3 regions of the Dietzia sp. NPDC055340 genome follow, and region 1 is predicted to be linked to each of the others. Evidence: riboswitches for the same ligand, from Rfam matches in the RefSeq annotation. Region 1 holds a riboswitch; each other region holds the start of a gene.
The links. A riboswitch is a leader RNA that binds a small molecule or an ion and turns the genes downstream of it on or off. The one in region 1 is predicted to bind thiamine pyrophosphate.
Positions count from the first base shown of each region.

Region 2: linked by a shared signal. The riboswitch ahead of thiC (phosphomethylpyrimidine synthase ThiC) and the one ahead of ACWIFB_RS06490 (3-oxoacyl-ACP reductase) in region 1 are both predicted to bind thiamine pyrophosphate.
Region 3: linked by a shared signal. The riboswitch ahead of ACWIFB_RS09555 (LLM class flavin-dependent oxidoreductase) and the one ahead of ACWIFB_RS06490 (3-oxoacyl-ACP reductase) in region 1 are both predicted to bind thiamine pyrophosphate.

Region 1 covers NZ_JBSHML010000006.1:176,875-186,593, reverse strand. Annotated here, with positions in the region: gene ACWIFB_RS06525 (class I adenylate-forming enzyme family protein) at 1-1,421, shown strand, start outside; gene ACWIFB_RS06520 (flavin-containing monooxygenase) at 1,619-3,457, shown strand; gene ACWIFB_RS06515 (TetR/AcrR family transcriptional regulator) at 3,608-4,291, shown strand; gene ACWIFB_RS06510 (DUF3072 domain-containing protein) at 4,336-4,599, shown strand; gene ACWIFB_RS06505 (excalibur calcium-binding domain-containing protein) at 4,743-5,237, shown strand; gene ACWIFB_RS06500 (MOSC domain-containing protein) at 5,356-6,219, opposite strand; guanidine-III (ykkC-III) riboswitch at 6,288-6,354, shown strand; gene ACWIFB_RS06495 (DMT family transporter) at 6,365-6,679, shown strand; TPP riboswitch at 6,751-6,848, shown strand; gene ACWIFB_RS06490 (3-oxoacyl-ACP reductase) at 6,916-7,698, shown strand; gene ACWIFB_RS06485 (ABC transporter ATP-binding protein) at 7,839-8,888, shown strand; gene ACWIFB_RS06480 (ABC transporter permease) at 8,885-9,631, shown strand.
Region 2 covers NZ_JBSHML010000020.1:25,213-34,931, reverse strand. Annotated here, with positions in the region: gene ACWIFB_RS14275 (peptide deformylase) at 1-499, shown strand, start outside; gene ACWIFB_RS14270 (GNAT family N-acetyltransferase) at 492-1,589, shown strand; gene ACWIFB_RS14265 (exodeoxyribonuclease III) at 1,695-2,495, shown strand; gene ppk2 (polyphosphate kinase 2) at 2,558-3,451, shown strand; gene ACWIFB_RS14255 (CoA-binding protein) at 3,738-4,154, shown strand; gene ACWIFB_RS14250 (arylsulfatase) at 4,264-6,654, shown strand; gene ACWIFB_RS14245 (CD225/dispanin family protein) at 6,736-7,200, opposite strand; gene ACWIFB_RS14240 (GNAT family N-acetyltransferase) at 7,289-7,585, opposite strand; TPP riboswitch at 7,664-7,779, shown strand; gene thiC (phosphomethylpyrimidine synthase ThiC) at 7,775-9,607, shown strand.
Region 3 covers NZ_JBSHML010000010.1:136,971-146,689, reverse strand. Annotated here, with positions in the region: gene ACWIFB_RS09580 (ABC transporter permease) at 1-483, shown strand, start outside; gene ACWIFB_RS09575 (FAD-dependent oxidoreductase) at 518-2,605, opposite strand; gene ACWIFB_RS09570 (3-hydroxyacyl-CoA dehydrogenase) at 2,823-3,671, shown strand; gene ACWIFB_RS09565 (NAD(P)/FAD-dependent oxidoreductase) at 3,704-4,975, shown strand; gene ACWIFB_RS09560 (DUF1295 domain-containing protein) at 5,197-5,463, shown strand; TPP riboswitch at 5,833-5,927, shown strand; gene ACWIFB_RS09555 (LLM class flavin-dependent oxidoreductase) at 5,980-7,374, shown strand; gene ACWIFB_RS09550 (hypothetical protein) at 7,504-9,027, shown strand; gene ACWIFB_RS09545 (hypothetical protein) at 9,024-9,587, shown strand; gene ACWIFB_RS09540 (hypothetical protein) at 9,607-9,719, opposite strand, start outside.

The sequences.
Region 1 (9,719 bases):
TCGCCGTGGCGGACCTCGACCCGACTGCGCTCCTCTGTCTCGATGACGTCTATGAGGATGTGGCGCGACACGTCCTCGGCACGCGATCCGCGCGGGTGCCGATCGTGCTCACCGTGTCGCCCCTGGATTTCCAGACACGCGATGACCCGCGCATGTTCGAGCAATGCCGGCGACGCGATCCCGCCGACACGATCGATCTGGCCAGGGTGGTCGAGGCGCGGACGGCGCGCGTGGCGGAGGCGGCCCGGGCGGGCACGGTGTCGTCGTCGTCCGGGTCCGGGTCCGGGTCCGAACCGGTGCCGGAGCCGTCGACGCGCGAGGTCGACAACTGCGCCGACCGACAGCTCGGCGCAGTGCGGATCGCTCCGAACGACGTGGCCGTGATCGCGCCGACGTCCGGGACCACCGGAGCGCCGAAGGGTGCGATGCTCACCCACCGCAATCTGCTGGTCAGCGCGCAGGTCTACCGCGACTGGTCGGGGCTCGTCGCGGGGGAGCCGGTCCTGGCGATGTCGCCACTCTTTCACGTGACCGGGCTCGTCGGGGCGGCCATCCTGGCGATGGTCACCCGCTCGCCGATCGTGCTCACGCACCGGTTCGGTTCGGCGGTGATCGCGGATGCGATAGAGGAACGGCGTCCGGCGTTCGGGATCGCCGCGATCACCGCGTACAAGGCGCTCGCGGCGGAGCCGACCATCACCGCCGGGCGATTGGCGCCGCTGCGGATCAGATTCTCGGGCGGGCTGCCGATCGACCCGGACGTGGTGGACGAGCTCGAGGAGCGGCTCGGCGGTTACATCCACAACGCGTACGGCCAGACCGAGACCGCGTCGCCGTCGCACCTCGTTCCCTACGGGCAGCGCGCGCCGGTCGACCCCGAGACGGGTGTGCTCTCGGTGGGGATCCCGGTCCCGGGGACGACCGTGGCGGTGGTGGACGAGGCGGGGCGGCCGGTGCCCCCCGGGGCGTTCGGCGAGATCATGACGTCCGGGCCCCAGGTGATGGCCGGATATTGGCGACGACCCGACGCCACCGCGGACGCCCTCGGCACGGGGATGTTCGCGACAGGGGACATCGGGTTTGTCGACGACGACGGGTGGCTCTTCGTCGTGGACCGCTCCAGCGACGTGATCAACGCCGCCGGCTACAAGATCTGGCCCTACGAAGTTGAACAGGTGCTCTCGGCGCATGCCGCTGTGGAAGAAGTCGCCGTGGTGGATATCGCCGATGAGTACCGCGGGCAGTCCGCGCGGGCCTATGTCGCGTTGCGCGACGGGGAGATGGCCACCGCCGCGGAGTTGATCGAGTACTGCCGGGCCCGGATGGCGGCCTACAAGTATCCGCGCGAGGTGGAGATCGTGGATGCGTTGCCGCGGACCGTCACGGGGAAAATCCTGCGCCGCAGGCTGCGCGAGAACTGAACGCGCCCGAGCTTCCGGCTCGGTGGGCTGATCGCGGCCGGCCCCTGGCGTCGCCGTGCGCCGATTTTCCGAGAAACTGTTGCGTCCGTCACGTTGCGCATGTAATCCTGGTCACAACTTGACGCGGCGTCAAGTTTTCTCGACAGGCCGTCCAAACCCCTTACGCGTGGACGGCCCCACAGGAAAGGGACGCGAGAATGGCCTTCACCCTCCCCGAGTCGAACATCCCCCTCGACATCGATTTCGACCCCGAGTACCTCCGTCAGCGCTTCGCGGAGGACAAGCAGGCCCGGCTCCGGAAGGACCAGTTGGCCCAGTTCCAGGGCCTGTCCGACGTGCTCGAGGTGGACGACCGCGACCCGTTCAGTGAGCCGATCACCCGCGAGCCGGTCACCGAGGAGCTCGACGTGCTGGTCCTGGGCGGGGGTTTCGGTGGGCTGACCGCCGGGGCCTACCTCATGCAGAACGGCATCACGAACTTCCGGATGGTCGAGTACGGCGGCGACTATGGCGGCACCTGGTACTGGAACCGCTACCCGGGCGTGCAGTGCGACATCGAGTCACACATCTACATGCCACTGCTCGAGGAGACCGGCTACGTCCCCAGCCAGCGCTACGCCGACGGCTCCGAGATCTTCGAACACGCCCAGCGCATCGGGCGGCACTACGACCTCTACAGCCGTACCTACTTCCAGACCCGCGCGACCCATGCCGAATGGGATGAGGACCAGCAGCGGTGGGCGGTCACCACCGACCGCGGTGACCGCTTCCGCACCAAGTTCTTAATGCGCTGCAACGGCGCGCTGACCAAGCCCCAGCTGCCCAAGGTGCCCGGCATCGGCGACTTCCAGGGGAAGATCTTCCACACCAGCCGATGGGACTACGCCTACACCGGCGGCACCCAGGCGGGGAACCTGGAGAACCTGCGGGACAAGCGCGTCGCCGTGGTGGGGACCGGGGCCACCGGCGTCCAGGTGGTGCCGTATCTCGCGCAGGACGTCAAGGAACTCGTCGTGGTGCAGCGGACCCCGAGCGTCGTGCAGCCGCGCAACAACCGCAAGACCGACCCGGAGTGGAAGGCCTCGCTCGGGCCGGGCTGGCAGTACGAGCGGCACGACAACTTCAACGGCATCATCTCCGGCCACGAGGTCGAGGGGAACCACGTCGACGACGGCTGGACGCATCTGTTCCCGGCGCTCGGCGGGCAGCACCTGGTCGACACCCCTGTCGGGGACCTTCCGGCGGCCGACCAGGCGACGATCGCCGAGGTCGCCGACATGCAACTACTGATGGGCGCGCACGCCCGTGTCGACGAGATCGTGAGCGACCCCGCCACCGCCGACGGGCTCAAGCCGTGGTTCGGCTACATGTGCAAGCGGCCGTGCTTCAACGACGAGTACCTGGACACGTTCAACCGTCCCAACGTGACCCTTGCGGCGTCACCGAGTGGCATCGACGGGATCACCGCCACCGGGATCGTCGTGGCGGGAGAGCACCACGAGGTGGACTGCATCGTCTTCGCCACCGGGTTCGAGACCGGGTCCGGCCCGGCGGGGATCTACGGATACGACGTGATCGGCCGCGACGGGAACTCCCTGCAGGAGTACTTCTCTGACGGGGCCAAGACCTTCCACGGGTTCTTCACCCACGGCTTCCCGAACTTCGTCGAGCTCGGGATGACCCAGACGGCCTACTACGTCAACTTCGTCTACATGCTCGACCGCAAGGCACGGCACTCCGCCCGGCTCATCAAGCACATGTTGGACAACGGTCTCGGCACCTTCGAGCCGACGCTCGAGGCCGAGACCGACTGGGTGCGTAAGGTCCGCGAGTCCAACGAGCCCCGTATGGCCTACTGGGGCGCGTGCACGCCCGGCTACTACAACGGTCAGGGCGATGTGTCCAAGGCGGTGTTCATGGATGTCTACAACTCCTCGGAGATCGACTTCTGGAACATGATCGAGGACTGGTGGGAAGCCGGGCAGTTCGATGAACTGACCCTGGAGCCGTCGCGGTCCGCGCTGCCGGTCGGCTGAGGTCCGGGCGGTCGCACGGCGTGGCGCCCCGAGGGCCGGCCGACGGGGCCCGGGAGGCGCGGGGCACGCGGGTGGTCACTATCTGATCTGATGATCGGGCAGTGGCCCCGCGCGTCCCGCGCGGGCACCGGCGACAAGAGGATGTGCACCATGGAACCCCGTACCTCCCCGGCAGCCGCGGCCGCAGCCGTCGAGCCCCCGGTGCGCGACGACGGTGGCACCCGGCGGCGACGGATGTCCCGCGGTGAGGTCCAGCGGCAGGCCATACTCGATGCCCTCGAGGGCCTTCTCGGTCAGATGCCGGTCATGGAGATCTCCGTCAAGGACATCACCGACGCCGCAGGGATCAAGAGACCCAACTTCTACTTCTACTTCGAGTCCAAGGACGAGGTCCTGTCGGAGCTCGTGTCCTCGGTGTGGAACGAGTGGGACGCGGCGATCGGCAGCTACCACCGGAAGGCCGGCGAGTCACACGCGGACTACTTCGACAGGCTCTTCGTGGTGTCCCACTCCGTGTGGGTGCGCCGGGCGCGGGTGATCCTCTCCGGACTACAGGCCACCGGATACGACCTCACTCTCCGGGCCCGGTGGGACGCGCTGGATGCCGAGCTCAACCGGCAGCTCGCCGAGCAGATGGACCGGGACGCGGCCGCAGGGCTGATCACGCCACTGTCCACGGACCACCTCCGTCTGATCACCTCGGTGACCGACATGATCACCGCGGTGTTCTACAAGGACCGTCAGCGCGCACCGTCGCCGGGGGAATCCGAGCGGACCCTCGACAGCCTGCGGGTGATCTGGGTGGCGGCGTGGGGTCCGGTCGACGGCGCCTGAACCGATGCGGTTGAAGCCGCCCGGATGCTGCGTAGCGTGAAGCCATGACTGATCCCGACGCCGAACGGAACCATGACTCCGAAACACTGGGCGCCCCCGTGCCGGAGGGCCGGAACCCCGGGGACACGTCTCTACAGCGCGACCCGGACGACTGGGTCACCGGCGACGAGCCCATGACGCAGGCCCAGAAGAGCTACCTCGACACCCTCGCTCGTGAGGCGGGGGAGGAGCTACCCGCGACCCTCAGCAAAGCCGAGGCGTCCGAGCACATCGACCGCCTGCAGAAGGGCAACCCGCACCGAGGCTGACAGGGGTCGCCGACGTGGTGGGTGCTGGCCTCCGCTCAGATGGTCCGGCTCGTTTCACTCCGAGCTCGGGTAGCCACAAGGGTGATCCGTCCCGTAATCGGCCACCAGAAGGGCGGCGGCAGCACCGGGGGCGCTGCTGAAGGATGCTCGCACTGTGTCATAAGATGAGAATTATCTTACCGCGCATCCGTAAGTGGTCCTCTACTAGGGATTTAATCGATGATCAAACGCTCATTCGTGGTGGCCGGTCTGGCTGCCGCAGCACTGATGTCCGTGGCTCCGGCAGCCTCCGCCGCCGAGGTGTACATCGGCCCCTGGGCGGTGCAGGTTCCGGACGTCGCCCCGGTCGTGGTGCCGATCCCGATGGGGTCCGAGGCCGGTGCTCTCCCGCCACTGCCGTTCCCGCTCGTGTGGGACCTCCCGTTCATCCCGGCGCCTGCTCCGGCCCCCGCGCCCGTCGCCGCACCCGCACCCGCGCCGGCGCCTGTCGCCGCTCCCGCCCCTCGGCAGGCCCCAGCGGCCACGTACGTCGCCAATTGCACAGAGGCCCGCAGGCTCGCATTGCTCCGATCTACCGCGGCCAGGACGCCTACCGCCCGGCACTCGACCGGGACAACGACGGCGTGGCCTGCGAGTAAGGACGTCAGTGGGCACCGTGTCGGAGGGCCTGTCGCTGCGGCGGTGGGCCCTCCGACGTCTGACTGCGTCGTCATCTACCCCCGCCCCGCGGAGCGGGGGTAGTTACTTTTATCTTGATCAATCCAGATGAACCGGGTCGCCCTCGGTGATCCGACCGGGCTCGACCACCCGGAGGTAGACACCCAGATCCATGCCCGTGTTGCGGACCAGTGACTTCAGGATGTTCCGGTCGTGGGGCAGCTCGGCCTGGGGGAGGCCCACCATCACGCACCGCGCGATGGGCGTCGTGACCTCGCAGACCACGTCGCCGATGCGCAGCTGTCGGCCCACCCACTCGAACTCGGGGAAGCCCTCGGCGCCGGGCTCTCCGGCCACGATGACGTTCTTACGGAACCGTCGCGCGTCGATCAGCGAGTCCGGGACGGTGGCCTGCAGCGACCCCAACGCCGTGGTGGTGGCCAGCGAGAGCGGCATGGCGTCGAAGTAGGTGCCCCGCGGGGTGACGTAGTCGAACAGCTCGGCCAGCAGGTCCTCGGGAAGCGTGGAGAAATCCGGGAACGGGTCATCCGGACCCAGGTCCAGCTGAGCCCGTATGTCGGCCCTGGTGATCCGGCCGCGGCGGTAATGTTCGTGGTCGTCGGGTGAGCGGCGTGGCCACAGTGTGACGGTCCGGCCCGTCGCAGCGGACAGGGCGTCGTGGATCTCGTCGTCGTCGCTCCGGACCACGGTGCCATCAGGACACGTGATCTCGATTGCCGGCGTGGAATCGGCGGCGGGCTCCTCGAGATAGCGCGCGTGGAACTGCAGCAGCGAATTGATCCGCTTGGCCCCGCGGATCTCCGAGGCCTGCTCGTCGCGCACGGCCCAGCCCCGGTCTCCGGGGAAGCCCCACCGCTCGGTCACCTCCGTGGAGACGACGCGGTCTCCGCGCATCGACTTGACCGGGTATCGCCACAGCTCAGAAACCTCGCCCACCTGCATGGGCTCATGCTACGAGGTGGTGACGCATCTGACGTTGCCCGGGCCGGACCCGTGTGACAACCTCGATCACAGGACCCCGACACGGGGCCTCCGGCCGAGGGGTGCCGTACCCGGTGCGCGACGAGACGGCCCGCAGGAGGCCGTCATGGCGTGGATAGTTCTTGTCTTTTCCGGTGTTCTCGAGGCCGTGTGGGCCACCGCCCTGGGCCGGTCCGAGGGCTTCACCCGGCTCGGACCCTCCGTGGTGTTCGGAGTGGCGCTGGTCGTGAGCATGGGCGGTCTCGCCTACGCGATGCGGGACCTGCCCGTGGGCACCGCCTACGCGGTCTGGGTGGGCATCGGCGCCTCGCTGACCGTGATCTACGCGATGATCACGGGCGCCGAGCCGGTGTCCGTGCTCAAGGTGATCTTTCTGCTGATGATCGTCGGCGGCGTCGTCGGGCTGAAGGCCGTCAGCTGACGTCCGCCGAGTGCTGTGGCTCGTGATCGCGAAGCGGCAAGCCGCCGCGACCCCGGGAATGACCTAGGCTGGTCCGCGACACGGGGTGCCGCCCATCCGGGCAGCTGAGATCACACCCGTCGAACCTGATCTGGGTAGTTCCAGCGAAGGAATGTCGATACCGCGGCCGCGTCTCTGCGCAGGTAGGCGGGTATGCATCGCCACCCTTCGCGGGAACCGCCGGAAAGCGAGTGGCAGTGAATTCTGGGAACAGCGTGCGTATCGACGAGCAGGTAGTCCTGGTCACCGGCGGAGCCCGGGGCCTCGGTAAGGAAATCGTGCGGGCGTTCGGGCGCGAGGGCGCGCTCGTCGTCGTCAACTACCGTCGCAGCGCCGAGGCCGCGGCCGACCTGGTCCGTGAGCTCGGCGAGGACCGCGCCGTGGCGGTCCGGGCGGATGTGACCGACGACGACGAGGTACGCAGCCTCGTCGAGGCGGCACGTACCCACTTCGGACGACCGATCACGACGGTCATCAACAACGCCCTCGCCGACTTCGAATTCAACGGCGACGCCCGCCCCTCGCCCGAGACGCTGACCTGGGCGGACATGGAAGGACAGCTGCGCGGCGCCGTCAAGGCGACGCTCGCCACCACCCAGGCGGCGCTGCCGGGGATGCGCGAGGGCGGGTTCGGGCGGATCGTGAACATCGGTACCAACCTGTTCCAGCACCCGGTCGTGCCGTACCACGACTACACGGCCGCGAAAGCTGCCGCGCTCTCGCTGACCAGGACCCTGGCCACAGACCTCGGGCCGGACGGCATCACGGTCAACATGGTCTCGGGCGGGCTGCTGCGCACCACCGACGCAAGTGCCGCTACACCTGAAGAGGTCTTCGACCTCATCGCCTCGGGCACGCCGCTGCGTCGCGCGATCGAGCCCGCCGAGTTGGCGGACGCGGTGCTGTTCTTCGCCTCGCCGTGGGCGCGGGCGGTGACGGGGCAGAACCTCATCGTGGACGGTGGTCTGGTCAAGGGCTGAGAGGAGACGCTGTTTCAGCGAGCCCTCACGACTCGACGACGTCGTGAGGGGCTCTGACGTCCGACCCATGACAGATGTCACCGGGTAAGTCGTGACAGCCAGCCCTGTTCAGGCGGGCGCTGGCCGACGATCGTGGAGGCATGGTCAAGCACAGCCCAGCCCACACCCCACCCGCCGAAGCCACGGCCACGGGTCGTTCTCCCGGTGTCGGTCCGCGGCCGCCGGCTCTGGAGTTCCGGGACCTGGGCCAGACGTTCACGGTTCGCGGATCCGGACCCGTCCGCGCGATCCGCGGGCTCGACCTGCGCATCGACCCCGGAGAGGTGGTCGCGCTCCTCGGCCCGAACGGTGCGGGCAAGACCACCGCGCTCGACATCGCCCTGGGGCTGACCGAACCAACGGAGGGCCAGGTCCGGGTGTTCGGCGAGGCCCCGCGAGAGGCGATCGCGGCCGGCCGGATCGCCGCGGTGCTCCAGACCGGAGGTCTGCTCGCCGACCTGACGGTGGAGGAGACGGTCCGCGCGATCGCGGCACTCTACCGCCGGACGCTGTCGGTCGGGGAGGTGCTCGAGCGGGCGGGGATCGCCGAACTCGGCGGCCGCAGGGTCGCCCGGTGCTCGGGTGGTGAGCAGCAGCGCCTGAGGTTTGCGCTCGCGCTGCTGCCCGATCCGGACCTGCTCATCCTCGACGAACCCACCGCCGCGATGGATGTGGGGACCCGCCGTGAGTTCTGGGCGACCATGCACTCTGAGGCCGCATCCGGGTCGACGATCATCTTCGCCACGCACCACCTGGAGGAGGCGGAGGCGTTCGCCGACCGCATCGTGTTGATGGCGCGGGGGCGGATCGTCGCCGACGGCCCCGTCGACCGCGTCCGCGCCATGGCCGCCGGCAGTCGCGTGACCGCCGTCTGGGACCCGATGGCGGGAGAGCCGTCGCCGGAGGAGTTGCCCGGTGTCACCGCCGTTGACCGCACGGCTGCCCGGGTGATCCTCACCAGTTCGGACAGCGACGCCACCGCGCGCGTCCTTCTCACCGAGACGTCCGCGCGCGAGGTCACCATCTCGGCCAGGTCGCTGGACGACGCCTTTGTCACCCTCACCGCCGATGGTCCTGCAGACCCTGCACTGGCCGACACGGCACCCGTCGACCCTGCCGCTACCGACACCGATCCGGAGGCCACCCGATGAACGTCACCTACTGGGCCATCGACCTGCGCCGGACCCTGCGCGACATCACCAACATCTTCTTCATCGTCGGCCTGCCGCTGGTCATGTACTTCGTGTTCGGCAGCGCGCAGAGCTACCGCGATGCACCCGTCGCGCACGGCAACGTGGGCGCCGTCGTCATGATCTCGATGGCCGTCTACGGCGCGGTCACCGCCACCACCGCCATCAGCGGTGGGGCCGCCCTCGAGCGTTTCCAGGGGTGGGGCCGCCAGCTCGGACTCACCCCGTGGAGCGGCGCCGGCTTCGTGGTGACCAAGTCCGCCGTGGCCATGACCATCGCGGCCGTGCCCGTCCTCACCGTGGGCATCGCCGGCGCGGCCACCGGCGCGCAGGCCACACCGCTGGCCTGGGTGCTCTCGCTCGGCGCGGCGTGGCTCGGCTCCGCGGTCTTCGCGGGCTACGGACTGAGCGCGGGAATGGCGTTCCGCTCCGAGTCCGCGTTGGGGGTCGCGGGCGGCAGCCTGGTCCTGCTCGCGTTCGCGGGGAACCTGTTCATCCCGCTGTCGGGCGTGATGCTGGACCTGGCGCGCTTCACACCGCTCTATGGGGTCAACGCGCTGGCCCGCTATCCGATCACCGGCGGCGTGGTGGCCGACGGCGTGGTCGATCCGGTGTGGTTGCCTGTGCTCAACGTGGTTGCCTGGGCCCTCATACTGGGTACGACAGCCGCGGTGCTGGTACGTCGCCGCCGCGGTCGGGTGTGAGGAGCGACCGGGCATGACGAGCGGTGAGAGTACGACGACGACAACGGCAACGCGTGCGTCCCCGTCACCAGTGGCGGACGGGGAGGTC
Region 2 (9,719 bases), on a different contig from region 1:
CGTCTTCGACTGTCCCGACCTGGACACCGAGGACGGGGGCAGCCTGTCCCGCGAGGAGGTCGAGGCGCGCGGCGGGTGGATCACGCGGCGCGGCTGCGTGGTGAACCCGGTGCTGGAGACCTCGGAGATCCCCGAGACCATGCCCGACCCCGAGGAGGACCTGGAGGGCTGCCTGTCCGTTCCGGGCGTGAACTTCCCGCGCGGGCGCGCCTGGTGGGCCCGGGTCACCGGCACCGACGAGCACGGCGAGCCGGTGTCGGTCGAGGGGTACGGCCTGTTCGCCCGCTGCCTCCAGCACGAGGTGGGCCACCTCGACGGCTTCCTGTACACCGACCACCTGATCGGTCGGAACCGCAAGGCCGCCAAGCGGCACATCCGCGACGAGGGCTGGGGCGTGCCGGGCCTCAGCTGGGACCCGTCGCGTGACCCGGACCCCTTCGCCGACGAGGACGGTGCCGACGACGACTACGACGACATTGCCAGCCCGCTTCATGGCTGAGCAGCCGCACGGTTCCCCGGACCCGGCTCACTCCGACCGGGGGCTATCAGGCCGATCGCGCTGGAACAACGGTCGCGAGGTGGCCATCGGCGAGCGGGTGACGGTGCGCCGTCATCTCGCTCCCGGCGAGACCTCACACCTGTACACCGACGTGATCGGCCACGTGGTGACGCTCGAGCCGGAACTGGTCGTGCGCCGCGAGTCCGGCGAGGAGGTCCGGATCCCGGACGCCGACATCGCCGTGCTCAAGGTGCTGCCGCCGCGGCCGGTACGCGCCCGCGAGATCCGCGCGCACGAGTACGCGGGCGCGCTGGCCTGGCCGGGCACCGAGTACGAGCTCGTCGACGGCTGGTTCTGCCGGGCCGGCGACGACTGGTCGTACCGCCGCGACTCCGCCGTGCCGGTGCTGCCGTGGGCCAGCTGCGCCCGGCTCGACGGGGTCCGCGACTGGTACGCCGCGCGCGGACTGCCGCTGCGGATCGTGGACGTGGACCGGCTGGTCAGGACCGAACAGATGCTGCTCGACGGTCAGCCCGTCGACCCGGCCCGCCTCCGGGCCGACCGCGAGCTGATGCTGTGCACCGCGGACAGCCGCGAGCTGCTGGGCATCGTGGACGCGGCGTTCCCCGCCGACTCCCGGCCCGCCGTGACGCTGGCCGAGACCCCCGGCGACGACTGGCTGGAGCTCTACCACGCCACCGCCGACCTGGACCCCGAGCGCGTGCGGCCCGCGATGCTCGCCACCGCCGACGCCTCGGACGGCGACCCCGCCCCCGGCGGGCACACCGTGTTCGCCCGCCTCTCCGACGGTGGCGAACTGGCCGCGATCGCCCGCGGCGCCGTGACCGCCGGGCCCGACGGGGCGCCCCGGATCGCCGTCTCCTGCGTCCAGACCGCCGCGGGCCATCGGCGCCGGGGCCTGGCCGAGATCGTCACCGGCTCGCTCGTCGACTGGGGCCTGGGCCTCGGGGCGACCGAGTGTCACCTCCACGTCTTCGCGGACAACACCGCCGGACGGGGGCTGTGGACCAAACTCGGCCTGCAGCCGCACCATTCGCTACGGCACCTCGTCGTCGTCGACCCCTCCTGATCCACTCCCGCGGGGCGACGGACCCGGGGCCGTGTCCCGTGGTCGTCCCCGTGTGTTCACCCACGCACCACTCGCCGCACGAGGACGGGTAATAGACTGGTGCCCATGCGCCTGGCCACCTGGAACGTCAACTCCATCCGTGCTCGTCGTGACCGGGTGGTGTCCTGGCTCGAACGATCCGATGTCGACGTCCTGGCCATGCAGGAGACCAAGTGCAAGGACGATCAGTTCCCGCATGAGGCGTTCGAGGAGATCGGTTACCAGGTCGCACACCACGGTCTGAGTCAGTGGAACGGCGTCGCCGTGGCCTCGCGCGTCGGCCTGGAGGACGTGCAGATCGGCTTCGACGGGATGCCCGGCTTCCACAAGGACCCCGAGGTCTCGCAGGATCCCGAGGCGCGCGCGATCTCCGCGGTCTGCGACGGCGTCCGCGTGTACAGCCTCTACGTGCCCAACGGCCGCGAGCTCGCCGACCCCCACTACACCTACAAACTCGAGTGGCTGGCCCGGCTGTGCGATCACGCGGCCGCCGAGGTGGCCGCCGACTCGAGCGCGCAGATCGCGCTGGTCGGCGACTGGAACGTGGCGCCGCAGAACGAGGACGTGTGGGACATGGAGGTCTTCGAGGGCAAGACCCACGTCTCCGATCCCGAGCGGCTGGCGTTCGCCGCGTTCGACGGCGCCGGCTTCCGCGAGGTCACCCGCGAATACACGCCCGGGCCCGGCGTCTACACGTACTGGGACTACACGGGGCTGAGCTTTCCCAAGCGCAAGGGCATGCGGATCGACTTCCAGCTGCACTCCCCCGCACTGGCCGCCCGCGTCACCGGCGCGAGCATCGATCGCGAGGAGCGCAAGGGCAAGGGCGCCTCGGACCACGCCCCCGTCGTGGTGGACCTCGACTAGACCCCGCCGCCCCCGAGTCGCCTGAAACGCTCGACACCACCTCACGCCAGGAGATCGACCGCATGTCCACGTTCCAGCTGCGTCACTACATCGATCGGCTCCGCGCCGAGGGCTACACGGTTCGCGACGACCACGGCGAGGATCCCGACCTCATCGACATCAATGGCCGGGCCGTGGACACGTGGCGGGAGAACTACCCGTACGACGACCGGATGGACCGGAACCAGTACGAGGTCGAGAAGTACCTGCTGCAGATCGAGCTGCTCAAGTTCCAGCGGTGGCAGGCCGAGACCGGGCACCGGCAGATCATCGTGTTCGAGGGTCGCGACGCCGCCGGCAAGGGCGGCACGATCAAGCGGTTCACCGAGTACATCAACATCCGGCAGTCACGCACGGTGGCGCTGATCAAGCCCACCGAAACCGAGATGCACCAGTGGTACTTCCAGCGCTACGTCAGCCACCTGCCCAGCCGCGGTGAGCTCGTCCTGTTCGACCGGTCCTGGTACAACCGGGCCGGCGTCGAACGGGTGATGGGATTCTGCACGGATTCGCAGTACGAGACGTTCATGGAGCAGGCTCCGATGTTCGAGAAGATGCTGGTCGAATCGGGAATCGGGGTGACCAAGTTCTGGTTCTCCGTCACCCGCGAGGAGCAGAAGACCCGGTTCGCGATCCGCCAGCTCGACCCGGTGCGGCGCTGGAAGCTCTCGCCTATGGACCTGGAGTCCCTCGACAAGTGGGACAAGTACACGGACGCCAAGGAGGAGATGTTCCGGCGCACGGACACCGACCACGCGCCGTGGATCACCATCAAGTCCAACGACAAGAAGCGGGCCCGCATCAACGCGATGCGCTACTTCCTCAACCAGTTCGACTATCCGGAGAAGGACTCGCAGGTGGTGTTCGCCCCGGACGGCAAGATCGTCCAGCGCGGCAAGGATGCCGTCGGGGACTAGCGCAGCGAGCGCCAGCGAGCGAAGCGATGCCCCCGCGCACAAAACCCGTCGGGGACTGACTGAGCCTGCGAAGGAAGCGCCCCGCGCACAGAACCCGTCGGGGACTGACTGAGCCTGCCTTCCCACGATCGGCGACTGGTTTGTCGACACCATGGCGATTCTTGACGTAGTCACTGCGAGGAATCGACCTGGATTGCGCAGTGGTGCAATCAAACTGCGGATTCGGGGCACACCGCCGACGCCGACGCTCGGGAATGTCTGCCGGCCGCGGGGCATTGCACGGGGTATGAGCCATCTGAATGATCGCGATGTCATCAAGCGTCTGCTGTCCGACAAGGGCCGTTGGGCCGTCGTCGGCCTGTCCACCAACACCGGGCGCACCGCCTACGGGATCGCGGGGTACGTCCGGGACCTGGGCCATCAGATCGTGCCCGTTCACCCCAAGGCCGAGACCGTCTACGGCCAGCAGGGATACCCGGATCTCGCGTCGGTCCCCGGTGAGATCGACGTGGTGGACGTGTTCGTGAACTCCCAGCTCGCCGGTGCGGTGGTGGACGACGCCATCGCCAGTGGTGCGAAGGCCGTCTGGCTGCAGCAGGGCGTGATCGACGAGGCCGCGGCGCAGCGCGCGAAGGATGCCGGCCTCGACGTCGTCATGGACACCTGCCCCGCGATCGAGGCTCCGCGGCTGGGCCTGATCTGACGGCTGAACCCGGAGGGTCTCACTCCGTGGAGTCACGCTCCAGGCGCTTCACGGCCCATCTGTAGACAAATGTCTACAAGTTCGGCAGAACGTGTATACGATCGCCGTCATGACGAGTGCGAACGACGCTTCCCCCTCCCCCTCAGGCGAGTTCGGGGCCCCAGCCGGATTCGCCGGCACCATCACGGAGGACCTGGGTTCCGCGCAGCCGGCGTGGCCCGCACGCCCGCGTCCCGACAGACGGGGACCCGGCGGGGCACCGGACGTGATCGTCATGCTCGTGGACGACATGGGCTACTCGGACATCGGTGCGTTCGGCTCGGAGATCCCCACCCCGAACCTGGATGCCGTGGCCGCGGAGGGCGCCCGACTGACCGATTTCCACGTCACCCCCACCTGCTCGCCCACCCGGGCCGCGCTGATGACCGGCTGCAACTCGCACGCGGTCGGGATGGGAGCGGTCGCGAACGTGGACACCGGCTTTCCCGGCTATGCCGCCGAACTGGCCCCCAACCAGCCGTCCATGGCCGAGGCCTTCCGCGACGCCGGCTACGCCACCATGGCGATCGGCAAGTGGCACCTGTGCCGCGAGCAGGACATGCACGCGTCCGGTAACCGGCATTCGTGGCCCCTGCAGCGCGGCTTCGACCAGTACTACGGCTTCCTCGAAGCCCAGGCCAACCTGCACGCGCCGTCCCAGCTGTACGAGGGCAACAGTCCGGTCCACGTCGAGGAGTACCCGGAGGGCTACTACCTCACCGACGACCTCACCGACCGCGCCGTGCAGATGATCGCCGAGACCCACGCCTCGGATCCCGGCAAGCCGCTGATGATGTACTACGCGCACGCGGCGGTCCACAGCCCGATGCACATCAAGGACGGCGCGGCCGAGGATTTCCGGGGCCGTTACGACGCGGGCTGGGATCAGATCCGCGCCGAGCGCCGCCACCGGCAGGATGATCTGGGCGTGGTGCCGGCCGCCGCCGGGACCGGACCGATGGACGAGGAGCTTGGACCGGACGTCGTCGAGTGGGACTCGCTGTCGGACGACGGCAAGCGGCTTGCCGCCCGCCACATGGAGAACTACGCGGCCATGGTCGTGAGCATCGACGAGTCGGTGGGCCGCATCCGCGAGATCCAACGCCGCCTCGGCCGGCTGGAGAACACGATCTTCGTCTTCTTCTCCGACAACGGCGCGGCCACCGGGGGTTCCGGAGGCACGGTCGGCATGTTCAACTTCCTCGCCAACCTCGACCGCAGCCGCACCCTCACCACCGAGGAGCGCATCGCGGAGGAGATCGGCCGGATCGACGAGCTCGGCGGCCCCGCCTCCTGGCCGCACTATTCCTCGGCGTGGGCGACGGTCGCCAACACCCCGTTCCGGCGCCATAAGTTCAGTACGTACCGGGGCGGGCACCAGGTGTCGTGTGTGATGTCCTGGCCCGCCGGGCTCGGGGAACTGGGAGAAGAGAACGACGACGACGGCGCCATCCGCCACCAGTACGCGCATGTCACGGACATCTTTCCGACCGTGGCCGAGCTGGCAGGGGTGGAGATTCCGAGGAGCCGGGCGGGCCGGGAAGCGCGGCCGCTGGACGGCTCCTCGATGGTGGCGGCGCTGAAGGACGCCGACGCGCCGAGCAGTCACGGCGACCAGTACTACGAGTGCCTCGGTGAGCGCGCGTACTACGCCGGCGAGTTCGAGCTGGTGGCCCGCCACGCCAAGGCGACGCCGTTCTCCGCGGACCGATGGGAGCTCTTCCGACCCGAGAGCGACGCGGTGCAGCTCGAGAACGTGGCCGACCAGCACCCGGAGGTGGTGGCCGATCTCGTGGCCCGCTGGGAGGCGGCGGCCCGGGACAACATGGTGTATCCGATGTCCAACGGCAGTCCGCTGCACTTCTTCCAGCGTGACCCGGCCGAGCAGCGTCTGGCGGTGGAGACCGTGATGGTCCCGGAGACCCCGCCGCTCGAGCGGTTCCGGGCGAGTCAGCTCATCGACGGCCGCGGGTTCACCGTCGAGGTGGCGCTGGGCGCGGACGGCTTCCGGGCCAGTGACGAGGGAGTTCTTTACGCCCATGGAGGCCAGGAGGCGGGCGTGGTCCTCTTCGTGAAGGACGGCGCCCTTCAGGTGGAGCAGAACGCCTGGGGCCGGGCCCTGACCTCGGAGCCGGCCGACATACCGGCGGGCGCGACACGGTTCGGCCTCCGCGTCGACGCTCCGGGCAGAAGCAGGTGGATCGTGGCTCTCGAGATCGACGGTGTCCCGGTCGCGGAGGGGATCGAGTTGACGCAGCTGTCGTGGCTGGTGCCGTTCAGCGGGATCTCGGCGGGCCGGATGCACCGATCACCGGTGTCCGCCGACCTCTACCGTGCGCACGGCATGTTCCCCTACTCGGGCACGTGGGAGACCGTGACCATCCGGCCTGGTGCGTTCTCGCCGGACGCGCCGTCTCAGCTCCTCGATGTCATCCGGACGATGGGCGCGGCCACGCAATAGGGCGGCCACACAACAGAAGGGGCTGCCCCGGGTTCCGTACCCGGAGCAGCCCCGTCCTTCGTCGTCAGACGGCGTCTCGGGTCAGTACCCGGCCGTCGCAGCCGCGCCGACCAGGACGAAGATGAACACCACGTAGAGCACGATCAGCAGTACCACCAGGGCCAGCGAGATCATCCCGAGCTTCTTGGCGGTCGCGCTGGCCGCCTCCGCCTCGGCGTGCCGGCCAGCCGCCCACAGCGGGTAGACCTGCAGTGCGCGGGTCATCGCGACGAACGACAGCGGCCAGAAGAACAGGATCGAGGCGACCGCCCATCCCACGTTCGATGGCGGACCGATCTGCGTCGCACCCGCGCTGCCGAACGACGGGTTCTGTGCGGCGTAGTCGGCCTGGGCGTAGCCCGGCTGGCCGAAACCCGACTGCCCGTAGCCCGACTGGCCGGGCGCCCCCTGCCCGTACGCGGACTGCGCCTTGTACCCGGTCTGCGACGAGTAGTCGGTGTAGCCGTTGTCCTGGCCGGAGTTGTCACCCTGGGGCGGGTAGGTCATGTCGATCCTTCGTTCGTGGCGGTTCACTCGAACGCCCAGACTACGCCCGCCACCTGCGTCTCAGCCGCGCGCATGAGACCCGCGCGCGTCAGTTGGCCGCGACGAGTAGCTGATACTCGGGGAACCGGACGAGGAAGCGCCGCACGTAGCTGCACACGGGACGGATCCTGGCCCCGTCGAGCCGCATCCGGGTGAGCACCAGGCTGACCAGCAGCCGCGCGATGCCCTGCTGCCCGAATCGCTCCTCGATGACGGTGTGGAGAAGGATGAAGACCTCGCCGTCCATCTCATAGCCGACGAGCCCCATGAACGTCTCATCGTCCCACAGTTCGAACCGATCGCGATCCGAGTTGTGGACCAGCTTCAACGACGTGGCGGTGGACATCTCGACTCCTTCGGGCCGACGGTGCTACTTCCGGAGACCCTACTCCCCGCGCTACCCTCGGACGGCACAACTTCATAACCCATCCACACGGGAGCCCGCCTCGGAGCGCGGGCTGAGAGGACGACCGGCCGGGTCGTCGACCGTAGAACCTGTCCGGATCATGCCGGCGTAGGGAGTTCTGGAAATCTCATGATTGATCACGCATCTACTGACGCGCGCCCATCTACTTCTGTCGAGGACGTGACGTGCGGCCCCATCTATGCGAGCCACAAGACGTACCTGGGTGTAGCGGCACCGGGGTACGACGACAACGCCACCACCCCGCCCCCGTTCACCGACAACACCACCGACGGTCCGGGCGTCACCATGCAGGTGCCGGCCCGCAGGATCGAGCTGACCGACGGCACCTCGTTCGACGTCTACGACACCTCGGGCCCGTACACCGGCTACACCACCGCCGCCGACTGCCACGATCTCGCGGTGGGCCTGCCCCGCACCCGTGAGGAATGGCCACACCCGCGGCCGGTTCCCGCGTCGGTGTCGGTGACGGCGTCGTCGTCACACTCGTCACCGTCGCCCGTAGCCACGTCGTCGGGCGCTCCCGCGCCTGCGCCTGCGCCCCTGGTCCGCACCCAACTCGCGTGGGCGCGTGCCGGTCTGATCACGCCGGAAATGCGGTTCATCGCCGCACGTGAGGGCGTCGACGTGGAGCTCGTCCGCGAGGAGGTGGCCGCGGGCCGGGCCGTCATCCCCGCCAACCACCGCCACCCGGAGAGCGAGCCGATGATCATCGGCAAACGCTTCATGACCAAGATCAACGCCAACATCGGGAACTCGGCGGTGACCAGCTCGATCGCCGAAGAGGTAGAGAAGATGGTGTGGGCCACCCGCTGGGGCGCCGACACGATCATGGACCTGTCCACCGGCAAGGACATCCACGCCACCCGGGAGTGGATCCTGCGGAACTCGCCCGTACCGGTGGGCACCGTGCCGATCTATCAGGCGCTGGAGAAGGTGAACGGCGACCCGGCCGCGCTGACGTGGGAGCTGTACCGCGACACCGTGATCGAGCAGTGCGAGCAGGGCGTGGACTACATGACCGTCCACGCCGGGGTGTTGTTGCGGTACGTCCCGCTGGCGGCCACGAGGGTCACGGGGATCGTCTCGCGGGGCGGGTCGATCATGGCCGCGTGGTGCCTGGCCCATCACCGGGAGTCGTTCCTCTACACCCACTTCGCCGAGCTGTGCGAGATCCTTGCGCGCTACGACGTCACGTTCTCTCTGGGGGACGGGCTCCGGCCCGGGTCGATCGCGGACGCCAACGACGAGGCCCAGTTCGCCGAACTACGGACCCTCGGCGAGCTCACGCGGATCGCCAAGGCGCACGGCGTGCAGGTGATGATCGAGGGGCCCGGCCACGTGCCGATGGACAAGATCGTGGAGAACGTGCGACTTGAGGAGCAGTGGTGCGAGGAGGCACCATTCTACACGCTCGGGCCGCTGGCCACCGACATCGCGCCGGGGTACGACCACATCACCAGCGCGATCGGGGCCGCCCGGATCGCCGAGGCCGGCACCGCGATGCTCTGCTATGTCACGCCCAAGGAGCACCTCGGGCTGCCGAACCTGGACGACGTCAAGACCGGCGTGATCACCTACAAGATCGCCGCCCATTCGGCCGACCTGGCCAAGGGGCATCCGCGCGCGCAGGAGCGCGATGACGAGCTGAGCCGCGCCCGGTTCGAGTTCCGGTGGAAGGATCAGTTCGCGCTGGCCCTCGATCCGGACACCGCTCGGGAGTTCCACGACGAGACCCTGCCGGCCGAACCCGCCAAGACCGCCCACTTCTGCTCGATGTGCGGCCCGAAGTTCTGCTCGATGCGCATCTCGCAGGACATCCGCGACTACGCCGCCGAGCACGGGCTGGAGACGGTGGAGGCGATCGAGGCGGGGATGGCGGAGAAGTCCGCGGAGTTCGCCGACGCCGGCGGGCGCGTCTATCTGCCCCTCAGCGGCGCCTGACCCGGCCCCGCCGCCGGCCCGGCGCCAGCTCGAGCTAACCGGCTGCCGACCGTTCTGTCTCGCGTGGTCGCAAATCATGCTGACGCCGGGACCTGCCCTGGGAAATTGTGAG
Region 3 (9,719 bases), on a different contig from region 1:
GACTACCAGCGCGCCCTGCCCATATCCAGACCGCTGCTCCTGCTGGTCGACCTGGCGGTGTGGACGCTCATCGCGCTGCCCGGGGTGGCGATCGGACTCCTCGTCGCCTGGCTGCGCTACGACCTCACCTTCTCCTTCGACTGGCCGCTCCTCGTCCTTGCCTCGGTGCTGGTGACGACTATGGCCACGGCTCTGGGGTACGCGATCGCGGTGACATTCCCGGCCATGCTGGCCCAGCTGTTGTCGCAGGTGCTGGTGTTCTTTGTCCTGCTGTTCTCGCCGATCACGTTTCCGGCCGGCCAGTTACCGGGCTGGTTCCAAGCACTGCACGGTGTCCTGCCCATCCAGGCGGCTGCGGATCTCATGCGGGCCGGGATCGCGTCGGACGCCTTCCCGGCAGAGGGCCGCGACCTGCTCGTCCTGGCACTCTGGACCGCGCTCGGCCTGCTCGTCACCTACCTGGCGCTGGCGCGGCGGAAGTGACCGGTCACGCCCGGAATCCCTAGGCGCGGCCGGGTCAGCCCACCGTCGCGACCTTCCACGCTGAGTGAATGGCGCCGTGGATGTAGCCCACGTCGCCGGCGTCACCGATGATCTCGCAGTCAACGCCCGCAGCACGAAGCGCATCGGCCAGCGGTGCCGCGGCCGCGGTGCCGTCGGCGTAGATGACCATGTCGGCGGGGGCGGACTTGGCGTTGCCCTTGGCGTCGGTCCACTCGACGCTCGACTCGGTGATGCGAGTAACCTTCACGTTGCGCTTGATGTCCACGCCGTAGTGCTTGGCGTGACGCACTGCGGTCCACCGGCGGGGCATGGCCAGCGGCAGACCCAGTTGCTGTGAGTCGTGCAGCAGCGTGACGTTCCGGTCGCGCTCGCCCAGGAATTCCGCGAGTTCCAGGCCGACCAGCGAGCCGCCGATCACCACGACGTTCTTGCCCATCGGCAGCGCGATCTTGGTCAGGCGCCGGATCCACGAGGGACGCTTGGTGATCCCCGAAAGTCGGCCGAGCTTTCCGGCAAGCCGCAGGAAGGTCCCGGCTTCCTCAGCTGTAGCGGTACCCAGCATCGTGGCGCGCAGCGAATCGCCGGTGTGCACGTGTGGCAGCTTGCCGCCCGGGATTTGCGGGGCAGGCCGCACCGCGCCGGTCGCCACGATCACGCGATCGGCACCGAGCCCACGCACGGTCTCGACCGTGGCCTCGGTGTTCAGCCGGACGTCGATGCCCAGCTGGTCGATCTTGGCCTGGTAGAAGTTGATCAGCGGCTCGTTGGCCGGCGTGGTGAGCGTGGAGAACCACATGGTTCCGCCCAGCCGGTCGGCCTTGTCCAGCACGGTTACGCGGTGCCCGCGCTCGGTCAGCACCACGGCCGACTCAAGTCCGGCGGGTCCGGCGCCCACCACCACGACGTGCTCGCGCTTGGACGCGGGCGTCAGCGGCAGCAGCCCCTCATTGCCGAGCGGCGGGTTGACGGCGCAGAACGGGGTGTCGTCAAAGAAGTTCTCGGCTACGCAGAGGTAGCAGTTGATGCACGGACGCACCAGCTCGGGCGTTCCGGCCTTGAGCTTGTTAGGCAACTCCGGGTCGGCGAGCAACTGCCGCCCCATGGCGGCGAAGTCGATCTTGTCGTCGTCGATTCCCTTCTCCGACACCTCCGGCAACATCCGTCCCACGCCGATCACCGGCACCGACACGGCCTTCTTGATGGCGGCGGCGTTGTCCAGGTAGGCACCGACGGTGTCGGGAAGGGGGCCGTCGGTGAAGTTGTCGAACGGATTACGGCCCCAGCCGGTCACGTGGATCGCGTCGGCGCCGGCCTGCTCGAACAGCTGCGAGGCCAGGATTGCCTCGTCCAACTCGAGCCCGCCCTCCTGGCCGTACTCCTGCCCGGCAACGCGCACGATCACCGCGAGCGTGTCCCCCACGCGCTTCTTGACAGCCTCGATGACCTCGCACGCCAGCCGCGCCCGATTGACCAACGCCCCGCCGTACTCGTCGGTGCGCTGGTTGTCGCGGCGGTTGAGGAACACGCCCAGGATGTAGCCGTGCGCGACGTGGATCTCGATAGCGTCCGCGCCCGCGCGGGCGATGCGGTCGGCGGCCTCGGCCCAGGTCTCGATGAGCCAGGCGATGTCGGAGTGCGTCATCTCCGTGTAGACCGTCTTCTTGCCCGCGGTCGCCGCGCCCATCTTGCCCAGCTCCTCGGGCGTGCTGTCGGCGAGCGCGGAGTAGTCATAGTCGTAGTCCGGCATGCTCGGCGCGATCACGGGACGGTCGTTGGCCACGTCCACCCGCGCCACCTTGCCGTGGTGGGTCGACTGCACGCACAGCTTCGACCCGGCCGCATGCACGGCGTCGGCGAGCGCCTTGAGACCCGGGATGTACTTGTCATCCGACAGCCCCGGCTCTTTCATGGACGCCGCGCCCACCGGGAACGCGATCGCGCACGCCCCCGTGATGATCAGACCCGCACCGCCGGCCGCGCGGGCGACGTAGTGGTCGATCTCCCGCTGCTCGATCTCGCCCTCCTCGGACACGTTCATGTCCATGGCCGGTAGCACGATGCGGTTGGGCGTCGACATGGGGCCGATCCGGCCGGGCGACATGAGGCGGGGGAAGGTGGCGAGGGTAGTCACCTTAAGGAGATTACGCCGCGGTCGACAGGTGTCAACAAACGAACCTGGCCAGCGGCACAGGAACACGAAAACCGGCCCGACCAGGAAAGGGACGATGCGAGTTCTTCTGAATGCCCCCTCAAAAAATAAGAGTTCGATAATGTAACCGACGTTCGCACTTCTCCCACTGCAAGATAGGAATCCGATCATGGAAACCCTCACCGTGCTGGGAACCGGCGTCCTCGGTTCACAGATCATCTTCCAGTCCGCCTATTTCGGGAAGACCGTCGTGGCGTACGACATCTCGGACGAGATCCTGGCCAAGCTCCCCGCTCGCTGGGAGCAACTCGGGGCGTCATACCTGAAGGACCTCCCGGACGCCACGCAGGACAAGATCGATGCTGCCGTTTCGCGAATCCGCGCCAGCTCGGATCTCGCCGACGCGGTGAAGGACGCCGACCTGGTGATCGAAGCGGTCCCCGAGCGTCTGGACATCAAGCAGGACACCTGGAAGAAGGTCAGCGCGGTAGCGCCCGAGAAGACCGTGTTCGCCACCAACTCCTCCACCCTGTTGCCGAGCGAGATCGCGCCGTTCACGGATCGTCCGGACAAGTTCCTCGCGATGCACTTCGCCAACCAGGTGTGGATCTTCAACACCTGCGAGGTCATGGGGCACCCCGACACCGACCCCGCGGTATTCGAGTCCGCGGCCGGGTTCGCCGAACAGATCGGGATGGTTCCCATCCGCATCCACAAGGAGCAGCCGGGCTACGTCCTCAACTCGCTGCTGGTGCCGTTCCTCGAGGCCGCCGCGAAGCTCTACATGCGTGAGATCGCCAGCATCGAGGACGTCGACAAGACGTGGCGCATCTCAACCGGTTCGCCCATGGGCCCGTTCCAGATCTACGACATCGTGGGGATGATGACGCCCTACATGCTCAACAAGGACAGTGATGACCCGGAGATGAAGGCCTTTGCGGACAAGATCAAGTCCGACTTCATCGACAAGGGCTACCTCGGAACATCGACCGGTCGCGGCTTCTACACCTACGGCTGACGTCGGCCAGAAAAGACTGAGGTAACGAAGCCATGACCAACGCGACCAGTAACTACCGGGTCATCATTGTCGGCGCCGGCTTTGCCGGCGTGGCAGCAGCCAGGCGGCTCGGCAAAGCGAAGATCCCAACACTGCTGATCGACCGCAACAACTATTCGCAGTTCCAACCACTGCTCTATCAGGTGGCCAGCTCGCAGCTCCCGCCGAGTGACGTGGCCGAGCCGCTGCGCGCGATCTTCCGCAAGCGTCCGAGCGTGCGCGTGTTGACCGCCGAGGTCACCGCTATCGACGCCGCTGCACACACGGTCACGGTGGACGACGGAACGGTGTACTCCGCTCAGACACTCGTGATCGCCGCCGGCGCCGTCGTGAACTTCTTCGGTACCCCCGGCGCCGCCGAGCACGCGTACCCGCTGTACTCGGTCAGCGATTCCACTCGGCTCGGGGCGGCGATTATCGAGCAGTTCGACAAGGCCGACGCCAGGGTGGCCGCCGGCGAGGCGCTCGACCCCACGAACATCGTCGTGGTGGGCGCCGGGCCGACCGGAGTCGAGATGGCGGGTGCGATCGCAGAAACCGTCAACACGGTGGTGCCGCGAACGTACTCCGACGCGGTTCGCGAGGCCTTCACGGTCCACCTCGCTGATCTGGCCAAGACGGTTCTCGGCCCCTTCACCGAGGAACTTCAGCAGTATGCGCAGGAGCACCTCGAGGAGCTCGGTGTTCAGCTGCACCTGGGCACCAGCGTCAAGGAGGTGCGCGCCGACGGCGTGACGCTCTCCGACGGCGAGGTCCTCGCCGCGCCGATCGTGATCTGGGCGGGGGGTCTGCACGCACAGCCCGTGGTCGGGCAAGCGGGCATCACGCCCGGCAGGGGCGGCCGACTGGATGTCAATGACGACCTCACAGTTCCCGGTTTCCCGGGCGTCTACGCGCTCGGGGACGCGGCCAACATCCCTGACGGTGCCGGTAAGACGCTCCCCGGCCTGGGTGCGGTGGCCAAGCAGGCGGGGGCGTGGGCCGGCGAGAACATCCTCGCCGACCTCAAGGGCACACAGCGTACGGCGTTCGAGTACCACGATCGCGGCTTCATGGCGATGATCGGTCGGATGGCCGCGGTGGCGGAGGTCGGCAGATCGCACAAGCAGCTCCACGGGCCGCTGGCATTCGCCGGATGGCTCGCAGTGCATGATGTCCTGCTGCCATCGGCACGTCCCCGCTACAACGCCCTGGTCAACTGGGTACGCGACTACTTCACCGAGGACCGCACCGAGTTCATCGTTGGCGACGCCACCCGCACCTGAGATGTCGCCGGCGCATCCGTCACCAGCTTCTGACGGATGCGCTGGCGTCAGGAGGGGCGCTCGCCACGGCACGGAACCGCCTTCGGGGTCCGCGCGCAGTCGTCGAGCGCCGAGAGAGGGTGCCCGCTGGTCGGGGGGGAGGTGGCGGGGACGACGACGAGGTGGGCAGTCACTGAACATACGCGGCCCATCCGGTGTACCTGCGGTGCCGAATAGCGGACATGGACCAGGTTCCTCACTCCCCCGCCTACTTCCGCGTTGGGATCGCCGGCCCGGACATGGCGGACGTGTTCACCGGTACGCCATCCGCAGCGCCCGATGAGGAGACGCGGGCGAACTCGCGATTGCCGAACTACTTCGATGACGCCAGCGTGTGGTGGAGCAACTGGGTGGCGGTCGCGGCGACGGGCTGGGGCGCGCTGGTCGTCATCGCACCACTGATCGCCACGCACTTCCTCGTGTGGGCGGTCGGCACCCGACGGGGGTGAATGATCCGACTTCCCGAACCGACTGCGACCGGGCGGATCGCAGGGACAGGACGCCTCGAACGCCGACCGCATGACTACGCCCGGTAGACGAGCTTTATGGCGTTGGCCCGGCCGTCGTCGCATGGGCACGAGTAGGGAGAGGCGTCGGTGGGTCACATCAGGTACGGCCTCTTTGCCGCGAAGTCGGCGACGGGCCTGCGCGTGGCCGATGCGGGGGCGGTGGTCACCTCGCAGACCGGGCTCAATGTCTCCGCCGGCGAACTGGTGGCGGCTGCCGAAGTCAGGGGTCTGAGCGCCGTCTCCACGGCAATCCAGGCGGCCCCTGTTGGCCGTCACCGGCAAGGCACGCTGACGCCGACGCGTAGGCTGAGGGGCGACACGGGGTGCCCTGGACGGGGCTGAGATCACACCCGAGCGAACCTGATCGAGTTAGCACTCGCGGAGGGATGTCATCGGCGTAGCCACGGCTGCTCCTGCTCGACGTGGTCACCTCTCACGACCACCGCAAGGAGAACCATGGCTTCGCGACCCGACGCTGCGCACGATCAGCACGCCCGGAGGATCAGGTTCAACGCCTTCGCCATCAACGGCGTGGGGCATCAACTCCCCGGGATCTGGCGGCATCCGGCAGATCGGTCGCGGGACTATACGAACCTCGAACAGTGGACCCGTCTGGCCCGGTTGTTGGAGGGCGGCCTGTTCGACGGCATCTTCCTCGCCGACGCCCTGGGCCCGTACGACGTCTACGGCGATAGCGCCGATGCCGCCCTACGGACCGCGGCAAAGATCCCGATGAACGACCCGATGATGCTGGTCAGCGCAATGGCCGCAGTGACACAGAACCTCGGGTTCGGCATCACCGCGAGCACCTCCGCGGAACACCCGTATACCTTCGCCCGGCGAATGTCGACGCTGGACCACCTCACCCAGGGCCGGGTGGGATGGAACGTGGTGACCGGCTACCTCAAGAGTGCCGCGCAGAACCTGGGCGAGAGCGACCAACTCTCCCATGACGAGCGCTACGACCGGGCGGACGAGTACCTGGAGGTGCTCTACAAGCTGTGGGAGGGCTCCTGGGAGGACGACGCCGTGGTGCTCGATGCGGAGCGGGACATGTACGCCGATCCGGCGAAGGTCCACCCGATCCGCCACGAGGGAACGTACTTCACGGTCCCCGGCGTTCACCTCTCCGAGCCTTCTCCGCAGCGGACCCCGGTGATCTATCAGGCCGGCGCGTCCGCGCGGGGAATCCGCTTCGCGGCCGATCACGCGGAGGCGATCTTCGTGGCGTCCCCGACCATCGACCAGACCAGGGACCAGGTCAGCCGGATCCGGGACGGGCTGGAGTCCGCCGGCCGCGGGCGGGATGCCGCTCGCGTGTACGCGCTGCTCACGATCGTCGTGGACCGGACCGACGAGGCGGCGGCCGAGAAGTACCGCGACATCTTCGCCCACGCCTCGGAGACTGGGAATCTGGTGCTCAACTCGGGATGGTCCGGAGTTGATCTATCCCGGCAGGACCTCGACGCCCCCATGGATCCGGTCGCCACGGACGCCATCCAGACCACTGTGTCGAGCCTGTCTGGGGCTTCCGGCGCCGACGGGCGCTGGACGTTGCGGGACAGCGCCCGGTTCAACGCGACGGGCGGACCCGTGGTGGTGGGCTCGGCGGTCACCGTGGCCGACGCCCTGGAAAGCTACATGGCGGAAACGGACGTCGACGGTTTCAACCTGGCCTACGCGCTCAATCCGGGCACCTGGGAGGACGTCATTGAGCATCTCGTGCCCGAGCTGCAGCGCCGGGGACGGTATCCGCTGGACGCCGAACGCGGCACTCTCCGAGCCCGGATGTTCGGTCACGGGGACCGCCTTCCGGACTCCCACCGCGGGGCTACGAACCGCCGGGGGTGAGACCTGGCCGGTGGGTCAGGTGGAGCGCCGGGTGACAGCCCGGGCGTCGGGACGCGAAGGGGGACGACGACGACACCGTCCATCCCTCCCACGGCACAGAATGCGGGCTATCGGATTCGGCTCTTGGACGTGGACAGCACCATCGGGCCCGACGAGCACATGGCGCTGGTCGAGCAGATGGGCGCCGAGACCACGATGGTGGTGAACTTCGCCACCGCCACCCCGCAGGAGGCGGCGGACTGGGTGAGCTACATGAACGCCCCCGTCGGCACCAGCCCCTGGGCGGACCTGCGGGCAGAGCACGGCCACCCCGAACCGTACGGGGTGACGTGGTGGGAGGTCGGCAACGAGCCCGATGTGGGCGACCAGGCGTACTGGATGGAGCAGGACGCCTCGATCCGCCCCGGAGAACACCCCGAGCGCGCCCACAAGTACGCCTTCGGCGGAGCGACCGAGTTCACCGACCAGCCGCTAACCACCGACTGCGACCGCCGCGCCGACGCCCAGATCAGCGACGGTTCCCCCGACCAGGTCCGCCAGGTGGCCTACGCCCCGGTCGCACCGGATCCGCGGGTGATGGTGGACGGCGCGGTGTGGACTCAGATCCCCACCCTGGACGGTGCGGGACCGGACGACACGGTCTACACCCTGGACCACGAGTCCGGCGAGGTCCGCTTCGGCGACGGCGTCCACGGCTCCGTCCCACCGGAGGGGTCTCGGCTGACGGTGAGCTACACCAGTGGCCCGCGCGCCGGATACGTGGACTTCGTCCGCGCCATGAAGGAGGCGGACCCCGACATCCGCGTCTGCTCCAGCTACCAAGGGGACGCGTTCCTCGCGGCGATCGGGGACGACCCCGCGTTCGACTGTCAGGTCTCGCACCCCTACACCTGGATCGTCTCCCCCATGAACGCCGACCAGACCCACGACCACGTCATGATGGGCAGCGACTGGCAGGCCGCCCACGTCGCCCGGGAGCAGGCCGAGATCCGGCACACCGCCGGACGCGACATCCCGCTGCTGGTCACCGAATACGGCGTGTCGCCGGTCCCCGGTTTCCAGACGTGGCGGGAGCCGGGCAGGGACTACCTGGCCTCGGTGAGTCCGGCGCTGTACGTGGCCACCCAGCTCGCCGCGTTCGCCGAGGGTGGCGTCCCGGTGGCGCTCAAGCACTCCCTGGTCGACGTGCCCGCCGACCACACCGGCGACGAGACGTCCACCACTCTCGGATCGCGCAACGTGGCGATCTTCAGCCCCGGGCCAGATTTCTCCCCGTCCCCCACCGCGCTGGTTCTGCAGATGCTCTCGCCGCTGGCCGGCCAGGAGGTGCTGGCGTCGAAGGTCGAGAACGGTCCCCGCCGGGTGTCCGCGGCCGGGCAGTACGAGGCGCTGGTCACCCTGGCCACCCGATCCGGCGACGACCTCACCCTGACCGTGGTCAACCGCGACCCCGAGCGGGATGTGGAGGCCGAACTCACCCTCCCGGACGGGTACCGCGACGGGGAGGTCGCCACCCTCGACGCCCCACACTTCGACTCGGTGACCGGTGTGGGCATCGTGACCGACACCGTGACCTTTGATGCGGACACCCCCCGACGGGTGTTCCCCGCGCACTCGGTCACCACGATGACGCGGCCAAAGGAGAGTCCGTGAATCCCGCCTCCGCGATAACCCAGGTGTGGCTGCTGGTCTCGGCGCTTGTGGGCACGGTGACCGTGGTGGTCCTGGTGACGGCGGGCCTGCGCCGCGGCTGGTGGTCACTGCGCAGTGACCACGATCCGCTGTGGCGCGCGGCTGGCCTCGCCTGGGGATTGGCGCTCCTGGCGTTGGCCGCTATGGCGGCCGGATGCCTGCTCGCTGCCACGCTGGTGCCGGGGGCGAAATGGGCCGCGATCCTCGCCGCACTCACCACGGTTCTGCTGTGGGCGGCGAGCCTCTGGTCCGACCGGGCCCCGGACGGCCTGGCGTGGCCGGGTAGGCCTACCGCGCGGCCACACCGCCCGATCTGGACTGTGGGTGTGTGGATCCTCGCCGCCAGTTGGGTGCTGCTCTACTGGTCCGCCTCGCAGATGGGCGCACCGGATCCGCCCACGGTCACACACCGGGTCGCGGGCGGCGCGGGCGTGCTGGTGGTCGGCGGGCTGCTGATCGGGGTGGCGCAGGCGGTGCGGCGGCGGTCAGGTGATGTCCGCCCCGATCGAATGGCGAGCTGACTCTTCCCGAGTCGTGAGGTCAGAGCACCACCAGCACCGTGTCCCCCGCACCACGGGCGCACCGCTCTGGCACACCAGCCACCTGATGGACGGGCACCACGGCCGTGGCGGAGGTGAGCTCGCGGCCCACAG